Regions from separate parts of the Halobacillus sp. Cin3 genome, predicted to be linked through region 1. Evidence: riboswitches for the same ligand, from Rfam matches in the RefSeq annotation. Region 1 holds a riboswitch; each other region holds the start of a gene.
What was found. Region 1 has a riboswitch for S-adenosylmethionine ahead of QMA39_RS18020 (methionine biosynthesis PLP-dependent protein). Riboswitches for the same ligand answer to the same signal wherever they lie in the genome.

Region 2: it holds a riboswitch for S-adenosylmethionine, as region 1 does, so the genes downstream of both, metK (methionine adenosyltransferase) here and QMA39_RS18020 (methionine biosynthesis PLP-dependent protein) in region 1, are expected to answer to the same signal.
Region 3: it holds a riboswitch for S-adenosylmethionine, as region 1 does, so the genes downstream of both, QMA39_RS08505 (methionine ABC transporter ATP-binding protein) here and QMA39_RS18020 (methionine biosynthesis PLP-dependent protein) in region 1, are expected to answer to the same signal.

What each region holds. Positions count from the first base shown of each region.
Region 1 covers NZ_CAMZMV010000008.1:28,248-38,471, reverse strand. The annotation lists gene QMA39_RS18040 (NAD(P)/FAD-dependent oxidoreductase) at 1-275, shown strand, start outside; gene metH (methionine synthase) at 419-3,880, opposite strand; gene QMA39_RS18030 (bifunctional homocysteine S-methyltransferase/methylenetetrahydrofolate reductase) at 3,861-5,720, opposite strand; gene metC (cystathionine beta-lyase) at 5,717-6,898, opposite strand; gene QMA39_RS18020 (methionine biosynthesis PLP-dependent protein) at 6,895-8,010, opposite strand; SAM riboswitch class I at 8,115-8,225, opposite strand; gene QMA39_RS18015 (DUF4385 domain-containing protein) at 8,332-8,778, opposite strand; gene glsA (glutaminase A) at 8,768-9,736, opposite strand; gene QMA39_RS18005 (cytochrome d ubiquinol oxidase subunit II) at 9,830-10,224, opposite strand, start outside.
Region 2 covers NZ_CAMZMV010000002.1:5,090-15,313, reverse strand. The annotation lists gene menH (2-succinyl-6-hydroxy-2,4-cyclohexadiene-1-carboxylate synthase) at 1-72, shown strand, start outside; gene menB (1,4-dihydroxy-2-naphthoyl-CoA synthase) at 132-950, shown strand; gene QMA39_RS08160 (o-succinylbenzoate--CoA ligase) at 1,028-2,485, shown strand; gene menC (o-succinylbenzoate synthase) at 2,482-3,585, shown strand; gene QMA39_RS08150 (hypothetical protein) at 3,640-3,951, shown strand; gene ytkD (RNA deprotection pyrophosphohydrolase) at 4,130-4,594, shown strand; gene pckA (phosphoenolpyruvate carboxykinase (ATP)) at 4,637-6,229, opposite strand; SAM riboswitch class I at 6,480-6,586, shown strand; gene metK (methionine adenosyltransferase) at 6,816-8,012, shown strand; gene QMA39_RS08130 (gamma carbonic anhydrase family protein) at 8,252-8,764, opposite strand; gene QMA39_RS08125 (alpha/beta hydrolase) at 8,824-9,606, shown strand; gene QMA39_RS08120 (tetraprenyl-beta-curcumene synthase family protein) at 9,619-10,224, shown strand, end outside.
Region 3 covers NZ_CAMZMV010000002.1:65,738-75,961, reverse strand. The annotation lists gene QMA39_RS08515 (thioredoxin family protein) at 1-176, shown strand, start outside; gene QMA39_RS08510 (TlpA disulfide reductase family protein) at 311-730, opposite strand; SAM riboswitch class I at 830-932, shown strand; SAM riboswitch class I at 1,097-1,210, shown strand; gene QMA39_RS08505 (methionine ABC transporter ATP-binding protein) at 1,289-2,314, shown strand; gene QMA39_RS08500 (methionine ABC transporter permease) at 2,307-2,975, shown strand; gene QMA39_RS08495 (MetQ/NlpA family ABC transporter substrate-binding protein) at 2,999-3,856, shown strand; gene QMA39_RS08490 (carboxymuconolactone decarboxylase family protein) at 3,923-4,288, shown strand; gene QMA39_RS08485 (hypothetical protein) at 4,515-4,655, shown strand; gene sufC (Fe-S cluster assembly ATPase SufC) at 4,895-5,674, shown strand; gene sufD (Fe-S cluster assembly protein SufD) at 5,693-7,000, shown strand; gene QMA39_RS08470 (cysteine desulfurase) at 7,000-8,220, shown strand; gene sufU (Fe-S cluster assembly sulfur transfer protein SufU) at 8,210-8,653, shown strand; gene sufB (Fe-S cluster assembly protein SufB) at 8,687-10,084, shown strand.

The DNA of each region.
Region 1 (10,224 bases):
TCGTTTATGAAGGACTGCAGATGGAGAAAAGCGTGTATGATCAATGGGGAATCCACACCGATAAAGGACGGATTCCTGTAGAAACGGATATGTGTACCAATATTCCCGGAGTGTTCGCGGCAGGGGATGCAGTGGTCTATCCAAGTAAAACGATGTTGATTGCTTCCGGATTCAATGAAGCAATGGCTGCCATCAACAGCGCTGCCACTTTCCTGGATCCTAAAGCGAAGACTCAGGTATACAGTACCGTCATTTATAAATACCTCGATGATTAACAAGTCGCGTCTCAGGTCTTTTGATCTGTAAAAACGGCTCTCCGTGGACGAGCGTGGCAATCAAAGGATAAACCCGTACAGTGACTCAGAAATCTTGGTCTCTGTACGGGTTTTATATCGGTATAGAGCTTTTCCGCTTCGTTTTAATGAACGTTGAAGTAACGGGCCTCCGGATGGGCAAATACCATCGCTGTTACGGATGCTTCCGGTTCCATCATGCATTCTTCTGTCAGTTCAATACCAATATCCCCTGGTTGAAGAAGGCGGAACAGCTTCTTCTGATCTTCAAGCTCTGGACAGGCCGGGTAGCCGAAAGAATACCGCTGTCCCTGATATTTGGCTGAAAATCGTTCCTGCATCGTAAAGTCTGTCGTATCCGGGAACCCCCAGCGGTCACGCATTTCCTGGTGGATCTTTTCCGCCAGCCCTTCAGCTGTCTCCAGAGCCAGTGCCTGCAGCGCATGGCTTTCCAGGTAACGGCCGTTATTTTTCAGCTCCACGGACCTTTGTCTGATTCCTTTGCCTGCGGTAACTGAGAAAAAACCGACATAATCCATCTCTCCGCTTGAAACGGATCTTAAATAGTCTGCAAGGCAGAGAAACGGTTCTTTCTGCTGCCTCGGGAACGTAAAGCGTTCCATGACACGGGTATGATCCCGGGGATCGTAGATCAGGACATCATCGCCGTCGGACTGCGCGGGGAAAAACTGGTATAAGGCAGAAGGTTCGATCCAGTTGTTTTGTTTCGCCTGCGTCAGCAGTTGATTGACGACTTCGTTTAAATGGACGGCTTTTTCATTTCCTTCTGACAGCAGCTTCTCGAATCTGCCCTTTAATCCAAGGTGGTGTCCAATCAACATCTGCTTATTGATATACGGTTCAACGTGTGCGACAGGGTGTCGGAGGATCAAGTGCCGCTGAAAGTCGTGTGGCTTGTATACGGGTCCATTCGCGGCAGCCGTTGAGACTGGTCGGACAGCCGTGGCTGTGCCTCCGGCTCTGTTTTTTTCCGGGGCTGGACGATTCGTTCGCTCGACTGCAGCTGCCTGTTTTTCAGCCTGTTCACTTAGAAACTGTTCCCTGGAATCTTCACTGCTTAATTGATTGGAAATAGCGAGCCCGTCCATGGCATCCTTGGCATATAAGACAGGTCCTCCATATTCTGGTGAAATTTTTGTATGGGTGAACTTCCGTGACAGGGCAGCGCCGCCGACAAGAATCGGCAGTTGGATGTTCTGCTGTTTCAAGTCCTGAGCGGTTAATACCATCTGCTGGGCAGATTTCACGAGCAGACCGGAGAGTCCGACAATGCTCGGTTTTTCTTGCTGTATCTGCTGAATCAGCTCTACGGGTGTCACTTTGATTCCGAGATCGACGACTTCAAAACCATTGTTGCTTAAGATGATTTCGACCAGGTTTTTGCCGATGTCATGAACATCCCCTTTGACTGTCGCAAGCAGAACCTTGCCTTTTTTATTGGAAGCATCCCCTTTTTCCATATGCGGCTCAAGGTAGGCGACGGAAGCCTTCATGACTTCGGCACTCTGCAGAACCTCAGCGACAATCAGCTGGTTATCATTGAACAAGCGGCCGACTTCAGCCATGCCGGTCATTAACGGACCGTTAATAATCGAAAGAGGTGTGTCATACTGTTGGAGGGCGAGGTTCAAATCAGGTATCAGCCCTTCCTTCGTACCTTCCACGACATAATGAGCGAGCCGCTCCTCAAGATTCATCGTTGATGTCGGCGTTTTGGATTCCTTTTTCTTTCCGCGGTAAAAAGCTGTGAAATCTGCCAGTGTTGCGTCATTGGTATGAAACAGCAGTTCATCGGCGAGGGAGATTTCATCCCCACCGATCGAGGCGTAGCGCTCGAGCTTTTCCGTATTCACAATCGCATAATCAAGACCGGCTTTTGTACAGTGATACAAATAGACAGCGTTCAGCACTTCCCGGCCGACTGGAGGAAGCCCGAACGATACATTACTCACCCCAAGGACAGTCTGACAGAGAGGAAGGTGCTGCTTAATCAACCGGATGCCTTCAATTGTCGCTTCTGCTGACCCGATATACTGCGCATCTCCGGTACCGACGGGGAAGACGAGCGGGTCAAAAATAATATCACGAGGGTTTATCTCGTATTCGTTTACGAGAATATCAAAGGAACGTTCGGCGATTTCCAGTTTCCGCTCCGCCGTAACGGCCATCCCCGTTTCATCAATCGTCCCGACAACAAGTGCCGCTCCGAACTGCTTAGCTAGGGGAAGCACCTCTTTGAAGCGCTCTACACCATCCTCCAGGTTGATGGAGTTAATGATCACTTTCCCCTGGGAAAAGGTAAGAGCTTTCCGGATGACGTGATAATCCGTGGAGTCGATCACCAGAGGCACCTTCACCTTATTGACGACCTGCTTCATGAAGGCTTCCATATCCTTGATTTCCTCCCGGTCCGGGTCGGCGAGACAGATATCGATGACCTGTGCTCCTTTTTTCACTTGGGCGCGGGCAATTTCCGACGCTTCCTCGTATTTTTCTTCTGCAATCAATCGTTTGAACTTTCTGGACCCGATTACGTTCGTCCGCTCCCCTACAAGGATCGGGCGGTCAGCGGGATCATCATAAATCAACGGCTCAATTCCGGATAGTGCGTGGGCATGGTCTTCCGGGGCGGTTCTTGGAGTGTACGCTTTGACGGCTTCTGCTATGGCACGAATGTGATCCGGCGTCGTGCCACAGCAGCCGCCGACAATATTCAACCATCCTTTTTCAGCAAAACCTGCCACTTTAGATGCCAGAGAAGCCGGGGTTTCATGATAATGTCCTTCTTCATCGGGCAGCCCTGCATTGGGGTAGCAGCTGACGGAGGTGGCAGCAAGATCCGAAAGAGAGCGCAGGTGATCCCGCATAAACTCCGGCCCTGTGGCGCAGTTCAACCCGACGACAGCCGGATTCATATGTTCCAGCGATAAATAAAAGGCTTCTATGCTTTGTCCGGCAAGGGTCGTTCCCATCGGCTCAATCGTACCGGAAATCATAAGGGGCAGCTCGATTCCGAGTGCATGACCGGCACGTGTAATCCCGAGATAGGCCGCTTTGACATTCAGCATATCCTGGGACGTTTCCAACAACAGAAGGTCGACGTTTCCCCTCATTAATCCGCGTGCCTGTTCCTCATAGGTGTCCGCCAGCTGCTCGAATGTCGTCCCACCGGTGACGGATAAGGTTTTCGTCGTCGGCCCCATCGCTCCTGCAACAAAGCGGGGGTGATCTTCTGTGCTCATTCGTTCTGCAGCCGTTTTAGCGATTTGTGCTGCTTTGATATTGATTTCCTCCGCCAGGTGACCGAGATTGTATTCATCGAGGACAAGGCTCGTGGCACCAAACGTGTTGGTTTCGATAATGTCCGCTCCCGCTTCCATATACCGGGTGTGGATGGTATCAATCAACTCCGGGTAGGTGAGGTTCAAATATTCATTGCATCCGTCGTAGTCCTCGCCGCCAAAATCCTCAGGGCTCAGGCCTGCTTCCTGAAGCATCGTCCCCATGGCTCCGTCCAAAATGAGAATCCTCTTTTTCAGCTGTTCGTCAAACCATGTGGATGCCATCGGACATCTTCCTTTCCTGTTCCTTTGTTTTCTGTTTAATGTACTTCGTTAGTTCCACCGTCATCTCGTAGCGGAGGAACGGGGTGATCAAGTAAATGCCGTTAAACAGGTCAACCGCTGTATCGATGAGGGACTTTGCAATGCTGATGCCCTCGGCCTGCGCTTGTTTCCGGTCCTGTCCGGCTTTTTCCATTTTTTCCAGTATGGAAGGAGACAGGGTGATGCCGGGCACTTCATTGTGAAGGAATTCAGCATTGCGTGCGCTTGTCAACGGCATGATGCCGATGTAAAGAGGGGCTTCCACTTGTTTTGTCGCTTCATAGACTTCGAGAAGCTGCTCTTCGTTAAACACAGGCTGACTGATAAAGTAATCGGCGCCGGCGGTGATTTTCTTCTTCATTCTTCCGACGGCACGGTTCAAATTTCTTACATTCGGATTAAAGGCTGCAGCGACTGAGAATGATGTTTGGTTCCCGAGAGAATTTCCGGAAAAAGAAATGCCTCTGTTCATCTGCTTAATATAGTGAATGAGATCCAAAGATGACAAATCATAGACAGACGTCGCTCCAGGAAAATCCCCGATCTTCGTGGGATCACCGGTGACCGCCAGGACTTGGCGGATGCCTTGTGTATGAAGACCCATCAAGTGGGACTGCAGACCGAGAAGATTGCGGTCCCGGCAGGCGATATGGACGAGTGGATCGACATCATATTTCTCTTTAATGATCGAAGCCATGACAGAGTTGCTGATTCGTGGAGAGGCTAGGGAGTTATCCGCAAGGGTGATCGAGTTAACACCAGCTTCCTGAAGCGCTTTGGACCCTTTAAGAAAACGATCGATGTTCAACTTTTTCGGGGGATCCAGTTCGACAATGATGGACCGGCCTTTCTTCGCCGCTTCATGGAGGTGTGGTCGTTGATCTTTAGTGGATTGGACGGCTGTTTCGGCCTTTTGACGGACAACTACAATCTTTTCTTTGATCGGTGCTTTTCCTTTTACTTTGGATGCGATGGCTTCAATGTGCTCCGGTGTTGTGCCGCAGCACCCGCCGATGATCCGCGCCCCTTGGTCGTAAAGCGCCCGGGCGCTTTTTTGAAAGTAGGAGGGATCTGTCGCATAAACGAGTCTGCCATCCTGAAAGGCCGGCAGACTGGCATTCGGATAGACCGATAGAAAAGCTTTTTCGGGTAAGGGCACTTCTTCTAAGGACTGGATCATATGGTACGGGCCGAGACGGCAGTTGATGCCTGTCACGTCCGCTCCGATTTTTTCCAGGTGAGTGAGCGCGTCAGGGAGTGGTGTACCATCCTGCAGCACCCCGGGTTCATGCATCGATACCTGGGCAATCAGAGGAAGGTCTGTTTCCTTCCGGGCGATAGACAGAATGGTGGAGAGTTCCTCTAGATCATAGAAGGTTTCAAAAAGAAGGCCGTCCACTTGTTCAAACAAAAGACAGTAGAGTTGTTCCCGGAAGCTTCGTTTTATTTCCTCAAGAGAAACAGCTTGTTTCTGAACCCCCCGGATGCCGCCGACCGTTCCGAGTACATACGCCTTGTCGCCGGCGGCATGTCTTGCGAGCTGGACAGCGGCTGTATTGATCTCCTTTACGTGATCCTCGAGGCCGTAACGGCCAAGTTTGATGTAATTGGCACCGTACGTATTGGTTTGAATCAAATCGGCTCCTGCCTGGACGTAAGCGTCATGAACGCTTTTCACTTCTTCTGGATGCGAAAGGTTCAGTTCCTCGAAACACTGGTCGACCCCGTAGGAATAAAGAAGAGTCCCCATCGCCCCGTCTCCGACCAGTGTTTGTCTATGGAGGGCTTCACGTAATGTCATATACTCACCCTCCTGTCTTCAGCAGTCCGTTCGATTTGGTTCAAAGCCTGCGAAAAGTCAGCGATCAGGTCCTCCGGTTTTTCCAATCCGACCGATAAACGCAGCAGTCCGTCTGTGATGCCGCGTTTGGCCCGTTCCTCCTTAGGCATGGAGGCATGGGACATCCGCGCCGGGTACGATAAGATCGACTCGACAGCTCCAAGACTTACGGCATACACCGGAATTTCGACAGCTTTTGTGAATTGACGGACAGCCTCCTCGTCACGGAGGCGGAAAGATAGAACGGCTCCATACCCGTCGGATTGATACGTGTGGGTGGAATTCCCCGGATGACAGCGGAAGCCTGGATAGTACACGTGCTCGACCAGAGGGTGACTGGATAAAGCTTCTGCGACTTTTGCCGCTGATTGAGATGATTGGGTGATTCGGCAGTGGAGTGTCTTCAGGCCGCGGAGCACGAGCCAGCAATCGTGTGCGCCCAGAATAGATCCGAAAGAATTCTGTAGAAAAGAAAGAGCCTCTGCGACGTCTTTCCTGTTGGTCACGGCTAACCCGGCGACGACGTCACTGTGTCCGGCAATGAACTTTGTTGCACTATGGAGGACAAGATCGGCGCCAAGGTCGAGCGGACGCTGCAGGGCTGGTGTCATAAAGGTGTTATCGACAAAGGTGAGGCAGTTGTTCGCTTTGGCGAGTTTTGCCACTGCACTTATATCAGTGATTTCAAGTGTTGGATTGGAAGGAGTTTCAATATATAACAGCTTCGTATTCGGCTTTATGGCTGTAGCCACTTCATGCAGATCGGTCATGTCAACAAAGGTGTGATCGATTCCAAAGCGGTGGAGAACATCGTGGATCATTCGGAAAGTCCCCCCGTATACGTCCTTGGTTATAACGATGTGATCCCCTTTGGATAACAGCATGAATGCTGTGGAGATCGCTGCCATTCCGGAGGCGAAAGCAAAGCCTTTCGTGCCGTTTTCAAGGCCGGCGATCGTCTCTTCCAACGCTGTTCTTGTCGGGTTTCCCGACCGGCTGTAGTCGTAATCCCCCGGTGTGTCAAAATCCTGTTGGTGAAAGGTTGAGGACTGTTGGATCGGGACACTCACCGCTCCGGTCTGCGGATCGAACTTCTGGTCGTTGTGAAGCAGGCGGGTCTGCAGGGAATGGGTATTCATTGGACGGATTCCTCCTTAGGTAATTGACTCAAAGTAGATTGAAGATCTGTCAAAAGATCATCGATATGTTCCACGCCTACGGAAAAACGGAGCAGTTTATTGCACACGCCGTAGCGGACGCGTTCTTCTTCAGGGATATCGGCATGGGTCTGGGTGGCGGGGTAGGTGATGAAGCTCTCCACACCTCCGAGACTTTCCGCAAAACTGATTAAATTCAATCCTCTTAGAAAAGGGTCGATCCAATCTTCTTCCTTTAGCCGGAAGGACACCATGCCGCCTTTTCCTGGGTAGAAAATATCACTCACACATGGATGATCTTCCAGGAATCGAACGACGGCTTTGGCGTTGCCTTCATGCTGCCTCATCCGTAGAGGCAGGGTTTTCATGCCGCGCATGACGAGCCAGGAGTCGAACGGCGACAGGACAGCCCCGGATGTATTCTGATGAAAAGCGAGCTTTTCGCTGATGCCTGCTCCTTTACTGACAAGAAGTCCGGCCAGAACATCGTTATGTCCAGCCAAATATTTCGTCGCGCTGTGAATGACGATGTCCGCTCCATCCTTCAACGGCTGTTGAAGGGCCGGTGTGTAAAGGGTGTTATCGACAATCAGCAGGAGGTCATGTTCTTTTGCAAGTCCGGCCATCTGCTTGATGTCGGTTTGGTGCATGAGCGGGTTTGTCGGGGTTTCAATGTAAACGGCTTTCGTACGTTCGGTCACATAAGAAGGGAGGTCATTCAGCTTTTCGTTTTCCAGGTAGGTGAACTGTAGACGGTAACGCTCCTTCATATGTTCAAATAAGCGGTAGGTTCCCCCGTACAAATCTTCGGATACGAGAATTTCATCACCCTCCCGGAATAGGGAGAGGACGGTCTGGATGGCGGACATTCCTGAACTGAATGCAAAACCTGCGTCACCTTCTTCGATATCGGCGATGGATGCTTCAAGGATTTTTCTTGTCGGGTTGCCCGTCCGCGTATAATCAAATCCTGTAGATTCCCCGAGCCCGGGGTGGCGGTAAGGGGTGGAAAAGTAAACCGGTGGATTGATCGCTCCGTACGGTTCGTTCCGCTGGTTTCCTGTCTGGACGAATTTTGTTTCCGTGTGACACATAAAAATACTCCTTTCGTTTATGAACCGATCAAGAGAGGAAGAAGCGTGAAGACGAAAAAGGACGCCTTCTCTAAGAAGAAGGCGTCCTGGATATCCAAGGCTTCTTCTTATCTTTCAAGTTGATCAACAACTTGCTGGAGTTAGCACCCTTCTGGTCGATACCAGGGGTTGCTGAGGCTTCACAGGGCCAGTCCCTCTGCCTCTCTCGATAAGAATATAATTGTAAGTTCATGTAAATGTTGATGACTACTCTACACTACTCAGAAAGTTTTGACAATATGCATACGGAAGATTTTTCAATTTTAATCGAAACGTCCTATTTTATCCGTATTCCTTTTGGTGGGTCCGTTTTTTCTCAAGGTATTCTTCATCCTCGCGGGCTTTGATCCATTTCTCTTCGAAAATCCGGGCTGATTCTGCTTTTTCCTCATCCATGTCACGGTCGTTGATGTCTCCATCGTCATCGTATTTTTTTCCACCTTTGTAATTGGCGTACCGGCGCGAGCGTGTATACCCCATCTGGAGGAATTTACGGGCCATATCCATGCCGACAAAATCATCGTTTTTCTTGTATTCTTCAAACATAGCGTAAATTTTTTCTGACGACTCTCTGGCGATTTCAGGTGTTTTGAAGCGCCAGTGCTGGAGAATTTCACTTTTGTAGGGTTCGACAAGAAGTACACCCTGCTCGCCGCGCCCGACACGGTATTTTTCGGGTTCTTCTCTGAAATCAATGGAATCAAAATCTAAATCGTAATCAAAAGGCATGGTCCTTCGTCCTTTCTGTATTTTCTATGCCGAACATATTCAATTTCAGGTCCCTGGACAATTTTTTGATTAAAGCGCCGCCGGCTGTGCTGTTTCCCTTTTCATCAATGGCAGGGCCGACGACGCCGATTCCCATTCTTCCAGGCACCGTACCGATGATGCTCCCGGATACTCCGCTTTTACATGGGAATCCAGCTTCGACTGCGTAGTGGCCGGATGAGTTGTACATCCCGGAGGTCATCATGATGGCTTTTACGGTTCTTAGGTGGTGGGCGGGAATCAAGCTTTCTTCCGTATCTGGATCGAGGCCGCCTTTAGCAAGGAACAAGCCGACCCGGGCAAAGTCATGACAGCACATCATGACTGCATTCATACGATAGTATAAATCCAGCGCTTCTTCGACATCGGTTACAAGTGTGCCTGTACTGTGCATAAAGTAGGCGAGGGAACGGTTGCGCGAGCCGTTCGCCTTTTCTGCTTCGTACATCTCTCCGCTCATTTCAAGATGGTCGTTGCTGGTGATTTTCTTTAAGAAATGCATATAGCGGTCGAACCGGTTTTCCACGCTCTGTCCTTTAATAAGGGAAGCTGTAGCGATCGCGCCTGCGTTAATCATCGGGTTGAAAGGTTTGCTTGTGTCATAGGACTCCAGCTGGCTGATGGAATTGAAGAAATCTCCCATCGGCTCCATTCCTACGGTTTGAAAAACACGGTCCTTTCCGAAGTCCTGGAGAGCAAGCATCAAGCTGATGACTTTTGAGGTACTCTGCATCGGAATGTATTGATCATGATCCCCGGCGCTGTAGCACGAGCCGTCTGTCGTGATGATGCTGACGCCGAGGTAGTCTTTATTTGCCTCCCCGTAATCAGGAAGGTTCATATTCACCTTTCCTTGAGAAGCATAGGGACGGCTGTCCTCAATAGCTTCTTCCAAATAGGAGTTCGATAGTTCTGTCATAGCGTTTCTCCTTTTTTGTAGTTCAGTACCCTCTTACAGAAAGTGGGTAAACAAAAAAAGCAGCCATCCCCGCAGGGAAGTGGCTGCATGTGCTTACTGCTGCTTTAAGTAGCGCCGGTCTTTCAGGAACAATCTCCAGAATAAATAGAAGGCTGGAATCAAAATCCCGAAACCGACAGCATAGACGATCAGCATGGGGTAAAAGGTGGAAGCGTTGGTGAACCCATCGCTGACTGTTAAATCCGGGTAAATCAAGTACGGCAGGTGGGCGGATCCGTACGCATAAATAGCGAATCCGTACTGCAGCACGATCATGATGACGGCAGGGCGGGCCCGTCCCTTTCTTCCGTCCGGTTTTTTCAAAAACAAAAGAACGTAGCCGATCAGGAAAAACAACAGGGAAAGGCCGAAAATGAGCCAGTTCTGCTCAATATTATCAACAATCCAACCAGCTTCCTCAGGAAATGTTCCGATTGTCAGCATGGCGA
Region 2 (10,224 bases), on a different contig from region 1:
GCCGGACATGCCGTACACCTTGAGAAACCGCGAATTTTTGCTAAAATTGTAGATAGCTTCATGTTAAAATAGTCAATGAAAGCGTTTTTCATGAGGGTATATAGATGAAACATAATGAAGGAGGAAATGATATGTCTTTTGATTGGATTCAAGATCGCGAGTACGAAGATATTATGTACGAGCGTTTCGAAGGAATTGCTAAAATAACGATAAATCGTCCGGAGGTCCGCAACGCGTTCCGCCCGCAGACGGTTTCCGAACTGATCGACGCATTTGCCTATGCTCGTGACGATTCCAGAATCGGTGTGATTGTTCTTGCAGGAGCCGGTGATGATGCGTTCTGTGCCGGAGGTGACCAGAAAGTACGTGGGCACGGTGGATATGTCGGCAACGACCAGATTCCACGCTTGAACGTCCTGGACCTACAACGTTTGATCCGTGTTATTCCTAAACCGGTCGTAGCTATGGTTTCCGGTTATGCTATTGGTGGGGGTCACGTCCTACATATTGTCTGTGACCTGACGATTGCTGCTGATAATGCGATCTTCGGCCAGACAGGACCGAAAGTCGGAAGCTTTGACGCCGGTTATGGCTCTGGTCTTCTTGCGCGTATCGTCGGCCATAAGAAAGCTCGGGAAATCTGGTACCTGTGCCGTCAATATAGTGCAAAAGAAGCGGAGGACATGGGCCTTGTCAACACGGTTGTTCCTTTGGAGGAGCTTGAAGCAGAAACGGTTCAATGGTGTCGTGAAATGCTGGATAAGTCCCCGACAGCCCTGCGTTTCTTGAAGGCTTCCTTCAACGCAGATACAGATGGTCTTGCAGGTCTGCAGCAAATGGGTGGAGATGCAACACTTCTTTACTACACAACAGATGAAGCAAAAGAAGGCCGCGACGCCTTTAAGGAAAAGAGAAAACCTGATTTCGATCAGTTCCCTCGTTTCCCTTAATAACTGGACATCATAAGTGAAGGGGCATTCCAAAGAAGGGAATGCCCCTTTTCCAATGAAGGAAAGGAGAGAACAATATGGGGGAAAAGATTCCTCACTGGCTGGATAAACAAGCCTTTTTAAATCCGGAAAAAACAGCACTGGAAACACCAGAAGGACACGTTTGGACATTTTCTGAGCTTCAGGAAAGAAGCCGGCAGATGGCTTATGATTTAAAACGTATGGGAGTGGAGGAAGGTGATCATATTGCTTTTCTTTCAGGAAACGATATTCATTTTCCTGTGTTCATCCATGCGGTCAGCTATATAGGAGCTGTTGTCGTTTTACTGAATACAAGGCTGACAGCGCCTGAAATCTCCTATCAGCTTCAGGATGCCGATGTCTCCCGATTGTTTTTCGCAGCCTCCTTAACAGAGAAAGCATACCAAGCTGTGGAAGGTACAGGGGTGAAGGCTGTGGAATGCATAAATGAACCTTCCGTGAGCAGAGAGGAAGGGGGATTGAAGAAAGAGATTGATTTTGATGCTCCCTATACGATGATGTACACATCCGGAACGACAGGAAATCCAAAGGCCGTGATTCACACCTACGGCAACCATTGGTATAGTGCAGCTGCTTCCGCTCTTAACCTTGGTTTGACGCCTGATGATAAGTGGCTCATCTGTCTGCCGCTTTTTCACGTCGGCGGTTTCTCTGTATTGATCAAGAGTGTGGTTTACGGAATGTCCGTGTACCTTATGGATAAATTCGATCAAGAGCAGGTCCATGAAGCTGTGATGGATAAGCATGTGACCCATGCGTCTGTCGTTACGGTGATGCTCCAGCATCTTGTCAAACGGGCGGGTTCATCCGGTTATCCGGATACGTTCCGCTGCATGCTGCTCGGGGGCGGTCCCGTTCCGAACGTGCTGTTAAAGAACTGCTCTCAAAAGGGAATCCCTGTTTTCCAGACCTATGGGATGACGGAAACCTCCTCACAAATTGCAACATTGAGCCCTGCTTCCGCTTTTGATAAGGCGGGATCGGCAGGAAAAGCATTGAGCCTTGCTCAGCTGTGGATCGACACTCCTGTCCCAGGGGAGATTGGAGAAATCATTGTCCAAGGGCCTATGGTGTCGAAAGGATATTATAACCGTCCGGCACGGCAGGAACCTTATATTCATACCGGAGATCTTGGGTATCAGGATGAGGACGGTTTTTTATACGTCGTCGACCGTGTGAAGGATATGATTATATCCGGTGGGGAAAATGTCTATCCTGCTGAAATAGAAAGCGTGCTTTCAGAAATCCCCGGTGTTAAAGAGGCTGGAGTTACGGGGCGTCCGGACGATCGATGGGGTGAAGTGCCGGCAGCTTTTCTTGTGGCGGAGAACGAGACGATCAGGAATGAGGACATCTACCGTTATATTGGTGATAGGCTGGCGAAATACAAGCAGCCGGCTGATATTTACTGGGTTCAGGAACTGCCACGAAACGCCTCCAACAAATTACTGAGAAGGAAATTGTTTTCCCTGACAGAGGGCGGTGACCAATGAATATCGAGAGAATCATCCTCAAAAAGATTGAGCTGAAGATGAAACATCCCTTTCGTACGAAAAGGGGGAGTCTAACGGCACGTCCACTTATTATCGTTGAAGCTCACGATCGCTCAGGCTTGACCGGATACGGAGAAGTGACGGCATTTCCAGAGCCTTTTTATACGTATGAAACGACAGACACGGCATGGCATATCCTCAAGGATTTTCTTATCCCTCTATTGGCGGAAAACCCGCTTTCCCACCCCGGGCAGTTTCAGGAAATCGCAGCTTCCGCGCAGGGACACCCGATGGCCAAAGCAGGATTGGAAGGCGCTGTCTGGGATCTGTATGCCAAACAGAAGGAAACAAGCCTTTCCTCTTTGATCGGAGGAACGAGAAAGATGGTACAGGCGGGAGCTGTCCTCAGCCTGAGTGACCACCTTGAAGAGGATATTGCTGAACTGCAGATGGAGGGCTTTGAAAGGTATAAGCTTAAAATCATCAAAGGGAAGGAACAGGAGATGATTGAATCGGTCCGGGCTGCTTCTCCGGATCTGCCCATCATGATCGACGGGAACGGGCAGTACGATGAAACGGATATGGAGAACTTGACCGCTTTGGATCGTTATGGCCTGCTGATGATTGAGCAGCCGTTCCGTTCCGGCGATTTTCACCTGCACCAGCAGCTTCAGAAACGAATGCAGACATCGATCTGCCTGGATGAATCGGTGACCTCTTATCAAGATGCTGTACAGGCGGTTGGATTGGGCAGCTGCCGGATCATCAATGTGAAAATCAGTCGTGTAGGAGGATTGGGGGCCGCCAAAGAAATCCATGATTTCTGTGCTGCATCGGGAGTGCCGGTGTGGTGCGGAGGTATGGTGGAATCGGGGATATCCAAAGCTCATAACCTTGCCCTCGCCTCGCTGCCTAATTTCACCATACCGGGAGACTTGTCCGGGTCGACACGTTATTTTGAAGCTGATATTGTAAAGCCTCCGTTGAAGGTGCAGAAAGGCGCCTTACCTGTGCCTCAAGGTCATGGGATCGGCGTAGAAGTCGATGAGGAAAAGCTGGCAGAGGTGACGCAGCAGTCTTCCACCCATACCCTTTCCTAAATGGATTCATAACCTTCGCCTTCATGGTTCACACTAAGGGAAAGGAGGGTGAAGATGGGACGAGATCCGTATTACATTAACATCGGTACGCGGGAGATTTCGATAAATCATGATGCCAACAATGATGATTTTATTATCTACGCCACCCCTGAAGAAGTGACGGCTCTGCGTGAAGTGTTTGATGAGATTGCTCATGCAGACGTCCGGTCCTTTTACAGGGCTCATATTCCATTTATGCCTTACCATCAGGATCAGGATAACGATGATACCGATGCCGATATGCATAAGGCTTTCCAACAGATCTATGATCTGGGTGATGAAATGACGAAGAAGCATATTGAGGAAATGGGCGTATTGAAAAGTTGAGAGAAGGGCCGCTTCCCCTTTTGAAGCGGTTCTTTCCTACATAATAGGGGGATTTTGTGTCGGTACGGACCGGAAATCCTATAAGTGGAGAGGGACTGGTTTGTATTTGCGGCTGCTTATGGTACGATTTAAACAGGAAAGTGAACGTATAACAAGGATTAAAGGCAGTTGAAGAGACATGAAAACTTTTTATGATTTTTATCAAAATCCTGTCCGGTTATCCTTCGAGGATCACCCTTTTTCTGAAGAGCCAAAACATGTGTGGATCATCTGCCGCTTTCGTGATCAGTGGCTGTTAACCCGGCACAAAGACAGAGGGCTCGAATTCCCTGGTGGGAAAGTAGAAGAAGGGGAGACGGCGGAACAGGCAGCAGTAAGAGAAGTGAAAGAAGAAACAGGAGCCGATATTGATGATCTGACTTATCTTGGGCAGTATCATGTCGATGGAAAAGGCGGAACTGTCATCAAGAATGTCTATTTTGCTACAATATCTGAGCTGGCTGATCAGGATCATTATTTTGAAACGCATGGCCCTGTTCTTTTCCGGCACCTGCCGGGAAACTTGAAAAATAACGACCGGTTCAGCTTCATGATGAAGGATGAGGTTCTTCCGGAATGTTTAAAGCGGCTGGAACACCGCTGAACAGAAAAAATCCGCCGTTGGATAACGGCGGATTTTTTGTATTTAGTTTGTGTGGTGGGTCGGGCCGGCCTGCTTGATTTTATCACTGGCGTATGTGAACTTTTTGAAGTTGGCATGAAACTTCTCGGCAAGTTCCTTGGCACTCTCATCATAAGCGGCCGGATTGTTCCACGTTTTTCTCGGAAATAAGACTTCGTCCGGTACTCCCGGGCAGTGGGTCGGGATGTGAAGCCCGAACACAGGGTCTTTATAAGTTTCGGCAGAACTCAGTTCACCTTCCAGAGCTGCATGGATCATGGAACGTGTGTAACTCAGTTTGATACGCTCGCCTTCTCCGTAGGCTCCCCCTGACCAGCCTGTATTGACAAGGAAGACGTCCGTATTGAACTGGTCTATTTTCTCTCCGAGCATCTCTGCATATGCTGATGGAGCAAGCGGAAGGAAAGGGGAACCGAAGCAGGCGGAGAAAGTAGCTTCCGGCTTGGTAATCCCTCTCTCTGTGCCAGCCAGTTTACTCGTATAGCCGCTTAGAAAATGGTACATTGCCTGTTCTTTTGTTAAACGGCTGATCGGTGGGAGGACTCCCGTGGCATCGGCTGTCAAGAAAATGATGGCATTTGGATGGCCGGCAATACTTGGCTGCACTGTATTATCAATGTGATCCAGTGGGTAGGCAGCCCGTGTATTTTCCGTCAGGCTCGTATCGTCATAATCCGGTGCGTGTGAATCCGGCTGAAGGACGACGTTTTCCAAAACGGATCCAAAATGAATGGCATCATAGATCTGCGGTTCTTTTTCTTTGGACAGGTTGATGCACTTGGCATAGCATCCTCCTTCAATGTTAAAGACACCGTAGGGGGACCAGGCGTGCTCATCGTCCCCGATCAGGCGGCGCTGAGGATCAGCGGACAGAGTCGTTTTTCCTGTGCCTGACAGACCGAAGAACAGAGCAACGTCGCCTTCTTTGCCGATGTTGGCCGAACAGTGCATCGGAAGGACGTTCTTTTCCGGAAGCAGGTAGTTCATGACGGAGAAGATGGACTTCTTGATTTCCCCTGCGTATTCTGTTCCTCCGATGAGGACAACGCGGTGTTTAAACGAAACCATTATGAACGCTTCGGAATTCGTGCCATCCACGTCAGGATCTGCTTTGAAGGTTGGAGCAGATATGACAGTGAACTCTGTGTCATGCTCCTCCAATTCGGATGCCTCCGGCCGGATGAACATTTGGCGGGCGAATAAATTGTGCCAGGCGAATTCTGTAAGTACCTGCATAGGAAGGCGGTAGCGCTCATCCGCTCCTGCAAATCCTTTAAAGACGAATAACTCCCTGCGGTCTTTCAAATAATCGAGCACTTTATGGTATAATTTCACAAACGTATCATCGTCAATAGGCTGGTTCACAGCACCCCATTCAACTTTATCTTCGGTTACGTCGTCGCGGACAATGAATTTGTCCTTTGGTGAGCGTCCCGTATAGGTACCGGTCGTAGCCTGAACAGCCCCTTTTTCCGTGAGTGTACCTTCATTGCGGTATAAGATCTTTTCCACTAAATGTGGAACAGATAATTGGTGGTGGACATGGTCCTGGGAAAGTAGAAGATTAAGTTCTGACAGTTGGTTTATTGTACTCATATGCATCGTCCCGCCTTTGCAGTTTAATAATGTGAGATTAGTATAACACATTTATTTTAATCGTCCATACTATTCAGTGGATTGTGGGAAAGTTTTCAATTCTGCCCTATTTCATGGCTGTTATTATCCTATGATGGTTTTATCAGAACGTTTATCCAGGATGAATTTGGATGGAAAGGGTTTTTCGAAACCCGATGAATCTAATTGACATTAAACACGCTTTTCGATACGATAGCTGAGAACGGAAACTCTCTTATCCAGAGTTGGTGGAGGGACAGGCCCTTTGAAACCCAGCAACCGTCCTCAGGGACATGGTGCTAACCTGAAGCAAGGAGTCAGCTCCTTGGACGATAAGAGCGAAAGGAAGCAGCCCCTTTCCTCGGTATAGGAAGGGTTTTTTCTTTTTATATGAAGGAAATGTCCATGACCAGGCCTTGCCGCCTGTTTATTATTTCTGACTGAGAACGTGCACGAAAACGTTTTCGGATCCAGGGTGACACTCATGAAATGAACTTATGTTTTTCTACACATACTGGTAAAGAGTTCCGTCTAATACTTTGTACTTACAGAAGGAGGAGTTTTTAGAATGCCAGCGAACCGCCGGTTATTCACATCAGAATCCGTGACAGAAGGTCATCCGGACAAAATCTGTGACGCTATTTCTGATGCTATTTTAGATGAAATTTTAAAAAACGACCCGAATGCAAGGGTGGCATGTGAGACAACAGTAACTACGGGACTTGTCCTGGTTTCCGGTGAAATCAGTACGAATACCTATGTTGATATTCCATCAATCGTGCGCCAGACGATTAAAGATATTGGATATACACGAGCAAAATACGGCTTTGATGCAGATACATGTGCCGTTTTGACGGCTATTGATGAGCAGTCCCCGGATATTGCGGGTGGGGTGGATGTTGCGCTTGAATCCCGTGAAGGGAAAATGAGCGATGATGAAATAGAAGCCATCGGTGCTGGTGACCAGGGATTGATGTTCGGGTTTGCCAACAATGAAACACCTGAACTGATGCCGCTGCCTATTTCTCTTGCCCACAAACTCTCCAAGCGTCTTTCTGATGTCCGCAAAGACGGAACACTCGATTATCTTCGTCCTGATGGCAAGACGCAGGTAACGATTGAATATGATGAAAATGATCATCCGGTCCGCGTGGATACGATTGTTATTTCGACTCAGCACGCTGAAGAGGTCACGCTCGAACAGATCCAGAAGGATTTGAAAGAGCAGGTGATCGGGCCGGTTGTACCGGAAGGCTATATTGATGATGAAACCAAATACTTTATCAATCCGACCGGGCGTTTTGTAATCGGCGGTCCTCAAGGGGATGCCGGTTTAACAGGACGTAAGATCATCGTAGATACGTACGGTGGATATGCGCGTCACGGTGGTGGTGCCTTCAGTGGGAAGGATGCGACCAAAGTGGACCGTTCCGCTGCATACGCAGCTCGTTATGTTGCGAAAAACATCGTAGCCGCAGGTCTTGCGGATACGGTGGAAGTCCAGCTCGCCTATGCGATCGGGGTGGCTCAGCCGGTTTCCATTTCCATCAATACCAGCGGGTCCGGCAAAGTGTCGGAAGAAAAGCTGGTGGACGCTGTGCGTGACTTGTTTGATCTCCGTCCTGCTGGAATCATTAAAATGCTCGATCTTCGTAAGCCTATTTACCGTGATACGTCTGCCTACGGCCACTTTGGCCGGACAGATGTTGAGTTTCCATGGGAACGTACGGATAAAGCGGAAGAGCTCAGTGGTCGTTTTCAATAAAAAAAAGCTGTTTCCTTGTTGGAGGAAGCAGCTTTTTCTATTTTCACGAGTGTACAAAAGGTAGAGTACGTATTGGTCTTTCAATCTACGATACGGCCATCCCTTGTTCTTCCTGAGAGATTGTATCCATTTCCCTCCGCCTGTCTTCTATTCATGCAGGCATCCAGCTGAAAAGCGTTGGATGACTACATCAATGCGATTTGTGGACACCCCTGCTGAATGACATGTTTTTTTGTCTATCAGCCCCGAAGGTTTTTATAGTACTGCCCTTTTGCGACATACGATTTCCGGATCCGGTCCATTTCTTTGTAATCCTCTTCTGTTAAGGAACGGATCACCTTGGCCGGACGCCCGAAGGCCAGTGTATCCGGAGGGATTTCTTTTCCGGGCGGAACAAGGCTTCCTGCTCCGATAAAGGCCCGCTCCCCTATGACAGCGCCATCAAGAATCATGGATCCCATACCGATCAGAGCGTCGTGTTTAACGTGTGCAGAATGCAGGGTAACCTGATGCCCGACCGTAACGCCGTCTTCCAGTATGAGAGGCTGGTCAGGGCTTTGGTGCAGCATACTCAGATCCTGGACATTTGTGTTTTTACCGATATGTACCGATGAGACATCGCCGCGGATGACCGTCTTAAACCAGATGCTTGCGTTCTCTTCTATGACAACATCCCCGGTAATGACGGCATCTTCTGCTGTAAAAGCTGATGGGTGGATGAGAGGTTGTTTCCCTTTATATTCGCAAATCATACGAAGCCCCCTTATAATATGAATAACATCAGTATATCAAATGAAAAGAGGGATCGGCTGTGGAAAAACTGGAATCGACCCGTGATCGCGCAACGATCATTCTCGTCCATGGCGCTTTTGAGCATAAGGGAAGGTATAAGGAACTTGCCGATCGTTTCCGTCAGGACGGTTTTTCAGTGATTTATGGAGACCTGCCGGGACAGGGGTTGTCCGATGGGAAGAAAGGTCATATTCGTTCGTTTGGTGATTACGTTGAAACCATTCAAAGCTGGTATGAGCAGGCGGATCCGGATAAAAAGATATTCCTTCTCGGCCACAGCATGGGTGGACTGGCTGTGATTCGTTTTATGGAGGAAAAGCAGCCCCAGCTGGATGGTGTGATTTTGTCTTCTCCAGCTGTACAGATCCGGAATAAAACGGCCCGGCCGCTGGAAGCTTTATCATATCTAATGAATGTTTTTACACCTTCGCTGCGTATGAAAGCGGGACAGAATCCCGAAAATGTAACTAGAAACCAAATCAAGGTTGAAGAATTCCGTCAGGATCCTCTTGTCATTGATAAAGTATCGGTGCGGTGGTACCGTGAGTTTCAAAAGGCGGGAAGCCGGGCGTTTCAACAAGTCAATCGTTTTCCTGATGTTCCTCTCTTAGTGATGCAGGCAGAGGAAGACCTTTTAGTGGATCCGGCACGCACGAAAGAATGGTTCAATCATGTTGATACCAGTGAAAAAAGTTATAAGCTGTGGCCGGGCCTTTATCATGAAATTTTCAATGAGCCGGAAAATGACCAGGTCTATCACTATACACAGTCTTTTTTGAGCAACATAATAAATGAACGTTAGGAGTGTCCACCCTTGAAGGAGTCCGTTCCAAGCAATGCTGTCCATCTGCTTTATGAAGTGTATCGGAATGTGTTTCCGCGAGTACATAAAGAACTAGCCTATTGGAAAGATGCTGCCTCCCGCATCCCTAATGAAGAATTAAGAGCACAGGCCGAGGCCAGTATCAAGGATAAGACCTTTCATTGCGAAGGTGGGGCGATTTATTCCGTGCTTTCCGGTGACCGCCCGGATCTTGCTGTCCGTTTTATTGTCGCTTACCAGACGATCAGTGATTATCTCGATAATTTATGTGACCGGAGCACCTCCATGGATCCTGATGATTTTGAAAGGCTCCACTTGTCGATGGCTGATGCATTAACCCCGGGAAATCCGTGCCGTGACTATTATAAATACAGGGAAGAGAAGGATGACGGCGGGTATCTTCATGAGCTTGTGAAAACCTGTCAGGATGTGCTGGGTCAGGCTGATAATTATCAGATTGTCCATGGGCGGGCACTGAAGCTTGGGCGTTTGTACTGCGACCTTCAGGTACATAAGCACGTGATCGAAGAGGAAAGGATTCCGAGACTACAGCAGTGGTTCGAACATCACCAGACCGACTGGCCGGAATTGAAATGG
Region 3 (10,224 bases), on a different contig from region 1:
ATAAAAAACCACTATTCTCAGAAATGAATGCCTCTCTGCATCCTGCATTGATGGAACAATATCGAGTGGAAAGTGTTCCATGCCTCTTGATCACCCATAAAGGAGAAGTTCTTGAAAAGGTCTATGCTTTTCAATCCGTCCCACACATGTATGAAAAGATTATTCCCTATCTATAACCCGCCTTTATTCCCCGGGAAATGACAAGATGAAAAAATGAGATAAAACCCGTTCTGCAATAAAAGAACGGGTTTTATTCATCGGCTGTATGACCAGTTATAAGTGGGTGGGAGGCCTTCCGTTGTTTTGATGATTAAACAATTTCCCCCAGGGACTGGACAATATCCAGAAAGGAAGCTTTATCACCGAACGATTGGTGGACCCTGCCTTCCTGATCTATGATAATTGTGGAAGGGACGCCCTGGCAGCCAAACGTATCGTATAAGCTTCGCCCATCATCAATCAATGTAGGCTGGTTAAGAAATTTCTCAGCATATTCCTTTCCGGCATCAGGGCTGCGTTCACGGCCCGGGACGTTGATCGTAACAAGCTCCACTTTTTCTTTGTCCATCGTTTCAAAGAGCTGCTCTTTTTTAGGTAAGTCTCTCCCGCAGTCAGGACACCAGGATGCCCAGAAAGTCAGGACGATCACTTTTCCGAAATGGTCGCTCAGACGATAGGTGGAGGGCTGATTTATATAAGAAAGTTCAAATTGAGGAGCACGTTCCTTCATGACTTCATCTCCTTGCTGTAAAAATATACCGGCGCAATAATCTTTGACGTCCGTATAGACTCCATGCTAACATAACATATAATTTCACAGCGACATCATAACTTATCCAGAGTGGTGGAGGGACTGGCCCTTTGAAACCCGGCAACCGGCGTAAAAGCACGGTGCTAAATCCTGCAGAGCACAAAGCTTTGATAGATGAGATTCCATGCAGTCTCTTCTATTTTAGAAGAGATTTTTTTGCATATACAGATGTTTTTCTTTTCTGAAAAGTGGCTCATTTATGTTGACACGCTGGTGGCAGAGTGCTAAAATCCACTTTGTGGTTATGAATTGAATTAAAGCACTAATAATTTAATAGATTAAAATCTCTTATCCAGAGTGGCGGAGGGACTGGCCCGACGATGCCCGGCAACCAGCAGGAGTAACCGACCTGTCAAGGTGCCAAATCCTGCAGAGTGTAACAGCTCTGACAGATGAGAGAACAGAAGATACAATGCTATTGAAACGCCATTCTGTTCTCGAACAGAATGGCGTTTTTTGAATGGGAGGGAACACATCATGATTACAATCAAGGATCTTTCTAAAGTTTTTCAAACGAAGGATCGGGAAGTAAAGGCTGTTGATGGTTTAAGCCTTACGATAAATAAAGGGGAAATCTACGGTGTTATTGGTTACAGTGGAGCAGGTAAAAGTACGTTTATCCGGCTGTTGAACCGACTGGAAGATCCAACAGAGGGGAGCATCCACGTAGGCGATCAGGATTTGACGGGCCTCAGTAAGAATAAACTACGCATTGCCCGGCAGGATATCGGAATGATTTTTCAGCACTTCAATCTGCTTTGGTCCAGAACGGTTTATGATAACATCGCTTTTCCTCTGGAAATTGCCGGTGTACCAAAGGAAGAACGGAGCAGAAGGGTGAACGAACTGATCGACTTGGTCGGTTTATCAGGCAGAGGAAACTCTTATCCATCCCAACTGAGTGGTGGTCAGAAACAGCGTGTAGGTATTGCCAGGGCGCTGGCCAACAACCCAAAAGTCCTCCTTTGTGACGAAGCCACATCTGCTCTGGATCCGGAAACGACGGACTCCATCTTGGATCTTCTAGTAGACATCAATGAAAAACTCGGACTGACCATCGTTTTGATTACGCACGAAATGCATGTCATCCGTAAGATCTGTCATCAGGTGGCAGTCATGGAGCAGGGGAGAATTGTTGAAAAGGGAGATGTTCTGGACGTATTCCTTCATCCTGAACAGCCAGTGACGAAGAAATTTGTTGATCAGGTGATGGGTGACCAGGAAAAAGAGCACTCTCTGAAATTGATCAAAGATAAGTATCAGTCAGGCAAAATCGTCCGGCTGCATTTTGTAGGAGAAAGTACCAACCAGGCGCTGATCAGTGAGGTCTCCAGGAAATTCGTCCTGGATGTCAATATTCTTCACGGCAAGATCACGCAGACGCAAAAAGGAGCTTACGGAACGATGTTTGTTCAGTTTGAAGGAGACAATGAGGAAGTGGCCCGGGCGATCGAATATATACGCTCTACTTCTGTTGAAGTGGAGGTGAACCCGGATGCTTAATGATTTTTTTCCAAACGTACGCATGGAGGATATGATTACGGCGACGAATGAAACGTTATACATGACGCTCATTTCCGTGGCCGGGACGTTTATTCTGGGAATCCTTCTGGGGCTGCTGCTTTATCTGTCAGGGCCCGGGGGTCTGTGGCAGAACAAAGTGGTCAATACGATTACGGCTTCTGTCGTAAACATATTCCGTGCCATTCCTTTCATTATTTTGATTCTACTGTTATTCCCATTCACTGATTTCCTGGTCGGGACGATACGTGGACCTAACGCGGCGCTTCCTGCGTTGATTATCGGAGGGGCTCCGTTTTACGCCAGACTCGTTGAGATTGCATTGAAGGAAGTGGAAAAAGGTGTGGTAGAAGCGGCTAAGGCGATGGGGGCTAAATCATCCACTATTATCTTTAAAGTTCTTCTGCCGGAATCGATGCCTGCGCTTATCTCAGGCATTACGGTTACCGCCATTGCGTTGATCGGGTACACCGCTGTAGCAGGTGCGATTGGTTCCGGCGGTCTTGGAGACTTTGCGTATTTCTACGGTTTTCAGCGTAGTAATTTTGATGTGGTCTTCATCTGTACCGTGCTTATCATTATCATTGTGTTTATTTTCCAATTCATCGGTGATTATGCTTCCCGTAAATTGGACAAAAGATAAAAATAAAAAGGGAGAGATTATTCATGAAAAAAATCTGGACATCAGCGATTGCGCTTTTATTCGTTCTCGTTCTTGCCGCCTGCGGTTCTTCTGAAGAAGATTCCTCCAGCGGAGAAGGAAGCAGTGAAGAAGGAAGTAAAGAAATTACAGTAGGAGCGACAAGTGTTCCTCACGCCGAAGTCCTTGAGGAAGCGAAGCCGCTTCTTGAAGAGGAAGGCATCACGTTGAACATCGAGGAGTACCAGGATTACATCCTTCCAAACCAGGATCTTGCTGAAGGACGTATAGATGCAAACTATTTCCAGACGATTCCTTACATGGAACTTCAGGAAAAGGATAATGATGATTATGACTTTGCCAATCTTGGCGGCATTCACATTGAGCCGATCGGTGTGTACTCCCAAAAGTATGAAAACCTTGAGGATATCGAAGATGGTACAGAGTTTGTTATGAGTCGTTCTGTATCCACTCACGGCCGTGTACTGACACTTCTTGAGAAAGAAGGGTTGATCAAACTGGACGAGAGTGTAGAAAAAGTGGATGCCACCGTCAATGATATCGTTGAAAACCCTAAAAATCTTCAGTTTGATACCGGTGTGGACGCTGCCAACCTTCCTGAAGTGTATAAAAAAGAGGAAGAAGTCCTTGTAGCGATCAATACCAACTACGCGATTGAAGCTGATCTTGTACCAAAAGAAGATGCGATCATCCTTGAAGGCACAAACTCTCCTTATGTGAACGTCATCGCTGCTCAAAGCAAAGATGAGGGCAGTGAGGCACTGAACACGCTTGTGGAGGTTCTTCGTTCTGAAGACATCCAAACCTTCATTGAAGAGGAATATGATGGAGCGGTTATCCCGGTCTCCGGAGATTCTGAATAACGGATAAAATAAGTGACTGCGGTTTATACTAACCGCAGTCACTTATTTTTTATGGGAGGTTTTAACATGCAGGATCAGAATATGACGTGGACGCAGACCTATCTACATGATTATAAAGAAGGAATGGGTGTCTTTGCGGAACACATGCCTGAAGTCGCCCGCCAGTTCAGTCAGTTTTCACAGGAGTGTTTCAAGGCCGGGGAACTTTCTCAAAAAGACAAACAGCTGATGGCTCTCGGAATCAGTATTGTTGCCCAGGATGAATACTGTATGATCTACCACACAAAAGGCTGCGTCGATCAAGGGGCTTCCGAAAAGGAGATCTTGGAAGCCTGTGGAGTAGCGGCAGCTTTCGGAGGAGGGGCAGCTCTCAGTCAGGCTGTCACTCTCGTCCAGGACGCCTACAGTGATTTAACGAATAACATTAACTAATTGAATTATTAGAAAATTAAAGAAAAACAAATGTATTAAATGAAAATGCAATTATTAAACGCTTACATCGGCCCGCGGGTCCACACATGAATGAAAATGCGGTTTCAGAAGATTTTATACAGGGTAGAGGTTTGTGGTAACCTAAATTGTGTAAATAATCTGAAAGGGTTGATTCGTTATTAATGACCATCTGCAGTTGAATTACACCGCTGAAATGGAAAAGGCTATGCATCAGGCTCACAATACGAGTTATGCGGAGTACAGCCGGAGACTGGACACCCGGTTGGAAGTAGAACAAAAGCGTCAGCGTGAATTCGAACAAACTCAGAAAATGCATGCCCAGGTGGACCGTCAATTGCATAGATAATGTTTAGGAACGAATCGATCAGGTGGCTTTAGTCACCTGATTTTTTCATGTTATACTATTGGAGGAAAGTGAGATTGAACATGTATCAATGTCCAGTTTTCCCTCTCCTTTTACCAGTGGGAAAAAGTTGATTACAAATAAAAAATGATTTAAGATTATAATGAGAATAAATTGAGAATGAATGTTTGTTTTCAGTCTGACTGGACATTCGATAATAATAGATACTGGAGGTATACATTATGGCAGGATCAACATTAGAAATTAAAGATCTTCACGTAGAGATTGAAGGTCAGGAAATCCTTAAAGGTGTAAACTTAACAATCAACGGCGGTGAATTCCACGCAGTTATGGGACCAAACGGAACAGGTAAGTCCACATTGTCCTCTGCAATTATGGGCCACCCGAAGTATGAAGTAACCAAAGGTGAAATCATCCTTGATGGTGAAAACGTACTGGAAATGGAAGTAGACGAGCGTGCGAAAGCCGGCTTGTTCCTGGCCATGCAGTACCCGAGTGAAATCAGCGGTGTAACCAACTCCGACTTCCTGCGTTCTTCCATTAACGCTCACCGTGAAGAAGGTGATGAAATTTCTCTTATGAAATTCATCAAAGAGATGGACAACACAATGGATACGCTTGAAATGGACAAGAACATGGCTCAGCGTTACTTGAACGAAGGTTTCTCCGGTGGTGAGAAAAAACGTAACGAAATTCTGCAGCTTATGATGATCCAGCCGGCGATTGCCATCCTGGATGAGATTGATTCCGGTCTGGATATCGATGCTCTTAAAGTCGTTTCCAAAGGGATCAACGAAATGCGCAACGACTCCTTCGGCTGCCTGATCATCACTCACTACCAGCGTCTATTGAACTACATCACTCCTGATAAAGTACACGTGATGATGCAGGGTCGTATTGTGAAGTCCGGTGGTCCGGAACTTTCCCAGCGCCTTGAAGAAGAAGGATACGACTGGATCAAGCAGGAGCTTGGCATAGAAGACGAAACGGTCAACGCGTAATAAGATAGGAGGGTAACCATGACAGTAGAAGTCACACTACCATACGACAAAGAGTATGTTACAAACTTTTCCCAGGGTCTTCAGGAACCTGAATGGATGAAGAATCTTCGTCTAAGTGCTCTGGAGAAATCAGAATCTCTTCCACTACCAAAACCAGATAAAACCAATATTTCTAAATGGAACTTCACAGAAATCGATCATCATGTCACGAGTGATAAGATTGAAAATCTGGATGAGCTTCCAGTTGAAATCAAAGACTTTTTAGATCAGGAAAAAGAACAGCAGAACCTTGTGATCCAGCGTAACCATACCGTTGCCTATGCAGCGATTGAACAGCAGCTGAAGGACAAGGGTGTCATCTTCACTGACATGCTGACAGCCATCCGTGAGCACAGTGATCTTGTTGAAAAGTATTTCATGAATGATGCGGTTCACGTGGACGAGCACCGTCTGACAGCGCTGCATGCGGCCCTTGTGAACGGCGGAGTTTTCCTTTATGTTCCGAAAAACGTTCAGATCGAAGAACCGATTCAGGCCATTTTCTGGCAGGAGGATCCTAAAGCCTCTCTCATTAACCACATTCTTGTTGTGGCAGAGGAAAACAGTTCAGTTACGTATGTGGAGAACTATATTTCCCACAATAAAGAAGAGAAGACCTCTTCCAACATTGTTGCAGAGGTGATCGCTAAAGACGGAGCAAAAGTTTCCTTTGGTGCTGTGGATAACTTTGAAGCCGGAACGACTGTTTATGCAAACCGACGTGGCGTAGCCTACCGTGATGCTGTCATTGAATGGGCTCTTGGACAGATGAATGAAGGGGATACTGTCTCTGAAAACATCACCCACCTGATCGGTGACAACTCCCACTCCAATGCGAAAACTGTAGCCATCGGCCGCGGAACGCAGAAGCAGAACTTTACAGCGAATATCACCCATTTCGGAAAAGGATCGGATGGATATATCCTTCAGCACGGAGTTATGAAGGACAAAGCCTCTGCAATCTTTAACGGAATTGGAAAAATCGAACACGGCGCCAGTAAATCCAATGCAGAGCAGGAGTCCCGTGTACTGATGCTAAGCAAGGATGCACGTGGTGACGCGAACCCGATTCTTCTTATTGATGAAGATGACGTTACCGCCGGTCACGCTGCTTCTGTCGGTCGTGTCGATCCGATCCAGCTTTATTATCTAATGAGCCGTGGAATCTCTCGCTTTGAAGCGGAGCGTTTGATTATTCACGGATTCCTGGCACCTGTTGTAAATCAATTGCCTGTAGAGGCGGTAAAACGCCAGCTTAGACAGGTAATTGAAAGGAAAGTCTATTAATGGATGTAAAAGCTGTACGCGAACAGTTCCCAATCCTTCAACAGGAAGTGAATGGGCATCCGCTCGTGTACCTGGATTCCTCCGCGACTTCCCAAAAACCTCTTCAGGTGATTGAGAAGCTTGATGAATACTACCGCGGATACAATTCCAACGTTCACAGAGGTGTTCATACACTGGGAACGAAAGCAACAGACGAATATGAAGGTGCCCGCGAAAAAGTACGCCGCTTCATAAATGCTTCCAGTACACAGGAAGTCATTTTCACACGTGGTACAACGACAGCGATCAATACGGTAGCATCAAGCTACGGACGCGCGAACCTTTCTGAAGGTGACGAAGTCGTCATTACTCAGATGGAGCACCACAGCAACATCATCCCATGGCAGCAGGTCGTCAAAGAGACAGGCGCTGTCCTCAAGTACATTCCGATGCAGCCGGATGGTACGGTTCGTCTGGAAGATGCAGAAGCAACGATTACCGATAAAACGAAAATTGTAGCGATGATGCATGTATCCAACGTACTTGGTACGATCAACCCGGTGAGGGAAGTGGCTGAAATCGCCCACCGTAAAGGTGCAGTCATGCTCGTGGACGGAGCTCAGAGTGTCCCTCATATGAGCATCGACGTCCAGGACCTGGATGCTGACTTTTACGCCTTCAGTGGACACAAAATGTGCGGTCCGACCGGCATTGGTGTTCTCTACGGTAAGAAAGCCTTGTTGAATGATATGGAGCCGGTTGAATTCGGTGGTGAGATGATCGATTTTGTTAACCTGTATGATTCCACGTGGAAAGAGCTTCCGTGGAAATTTGAAGGGGGTACACCGATCATTGCAGGCGCTGTTGGTCTTGGCGCTGCCATCGACTTCCTGACAGACATCGGTCTGGATAACATACGCAGACATGAAGAAAAGCTGGCTGCCTATGCGGTTCAGGAAATGAACAAGATGGACGATATGAAGATTTTCGGTCCTGAACATCGTGCCGGTCTTGTAACGTTCAATCTCGGCGATGTCCACCCTCACGATCTCGCAACCGTGCTTGACGCTGAAGGGGTGGCTGTACGTGCGGGACATCACTGTGCCCAGCCGCTGATGCGCTGGCTGAACGTCTCGGCTACGGCCAGAGCAAGCTTTTATCTCTACAACACAGAAGAAGATATAGACCGACTTGTCGCTGGATTACAAACAACAAAGGAGTATTTTGGCGATGTCTTTTAATAACCTAGATACCCTTTATCGTCAAGTCATTATGGATCATTATAAAAACCCGCGTAACCGTGGCTCCATTGAAGGAAATCCAATGGTTGTAGATATGAACAATCCGACCTGCGGGGACCGGATACAGGTTTACCTGCAAGTGGAGGACGGATTGGTCCAGGAAGCGAAGTTTGACGGAGAAGGCTGTTCCATCAGCCTTTCCTCCGCATCCATGATGACGCAGGCGATTAAAGGCAGACCCGTTGATGAAGCATTAAAAATGTCCGAGCTGTTTTCTGACCTTATGCAGGGGAAAGACATTGATGAAGACGGCCTTGACCTTGGTGACATTGAAGCCCTTCAGGGAGTAGCCAAGTTCCCGGCACGCATCAAATGTGCGACCCTGGCATGGAAAGCCATGGAAAAAGGTGTCGGAGAAGAGAAGCAGGACTAAAGCTTTTGCCAATACCAAAAGGAGGTATGTACCATGGCCAAAAAAGCGCCAGAAGTGGGAGAGTACCAATATGGTTTCCACGAAAAAGACGTATCCATTTTCCGTACACAGAAAGGTTTGACGAAGGAAGTCGTTGAACAAATTTCTAATTATAAAGAAGAGCCGAAGTGGATGCTTGATTTCCGCCTGAAGTCTCTTGAGCAGTTCTATAAAATGCCGATGCCACAGTGGGGCGGCGACCTCCAGGAACTGAATTTTGATGATATTACGTATTACGTAAAACCATCTGAGCGTTCCGAGCGTTCGTGGGATGAAGTTCCGGAAGAAATCAAGAATACGTTCGACCGTCTTGGAATTCCGGAAGCGGAGCAGAAATACCTTGCCGGTGTATCTGCCCAGTATGAATCCGAAGTGGTTTATCACAACATGGAGAAAGACCTGGAAGATATGGGTGTAATCTTTAAGGATACCGATTCAGCTCTTAAAGAAAACGAGGACCTTTTCAAAGAATATTTCGGAAAAGTCATTCCTCCATCCGACAACAAATTCTCAGCGTTGAACTCTGCGGTTTGGTCCGGTGGATCCTTCATCTATGTTCCGAAAAATACGAAGGTGGAAACGCCGCTTCAGGCCTACTTCCGTATTAACTCTGAAAATATGGGACAGTTCGAGCGTACGCTGATCATTGCTGACGAAGGTTCTTCCGTCCACTATGTAGAAGGCTGTACAGCTCCTACGTATTCGTCCAGCTCGCTGCACAGTGCGGTCGTTGAAATTTTCGTTAAGGATAATGCGTACTGCCGTTATACAACGATCCAGAACTGGGCCAACAACGTCTACAACCTTGTTACGAAGCGTGCGGTTGCTGAGTCCAATGCAACGATGGAATGGGTCGACGGTAACCTCGGTTCCAAGTTGACGATGAAATATCCAGCTGTCCTTCTTAAAGGAGAAGGGGCTCGCGGTATGACGTTGTCCATCGCCCTTGCTGGTAAAGGCCAGCACCAGGATGCCGGTGCGAAAATGCACCACCTGGCGCCGAACACGTCTTCGACCATCGTTTCCAAATCCATCTCCAAGCATGGTGGTAAAGTAACCTACCGCGGAATCGTCCAGTTCGGCCGGAAAGCCGAAGGCGCACGTTCCAACGTTGAGTGCGATACGCTCATTATGGATAACGAATCTACGTCAGATACGATTCCATACAACGAAATCATGAACGAGAACATCTCTCTCGAGCACGAAGCGAAAGTTTCCAAAGTGTCTGAAGAGCAGTTGTTCTACTTGATGAGCCGTGGTATTTCTGAAGAGGAAGCAACAGAAATGATCGTGATGGGCTTCATCGAGCCATTCACGAAAGAACTTCCAATGGAATATGCCGTTGAAATGAACCGCCTGATCAAATTTGAAATGGAAGGTTCCATCGGTTAATTGAATACAGAAACCGCACAGATTCTGATCTGTGCGGTTTTTTTGTGGGCAGACACAGAAAGGAGAGGCAGAAGCGGGCAGGATGTTTTATGAATAGAAAACATGATACTATAATATTATCTATAATGAGTTGAGGAAGG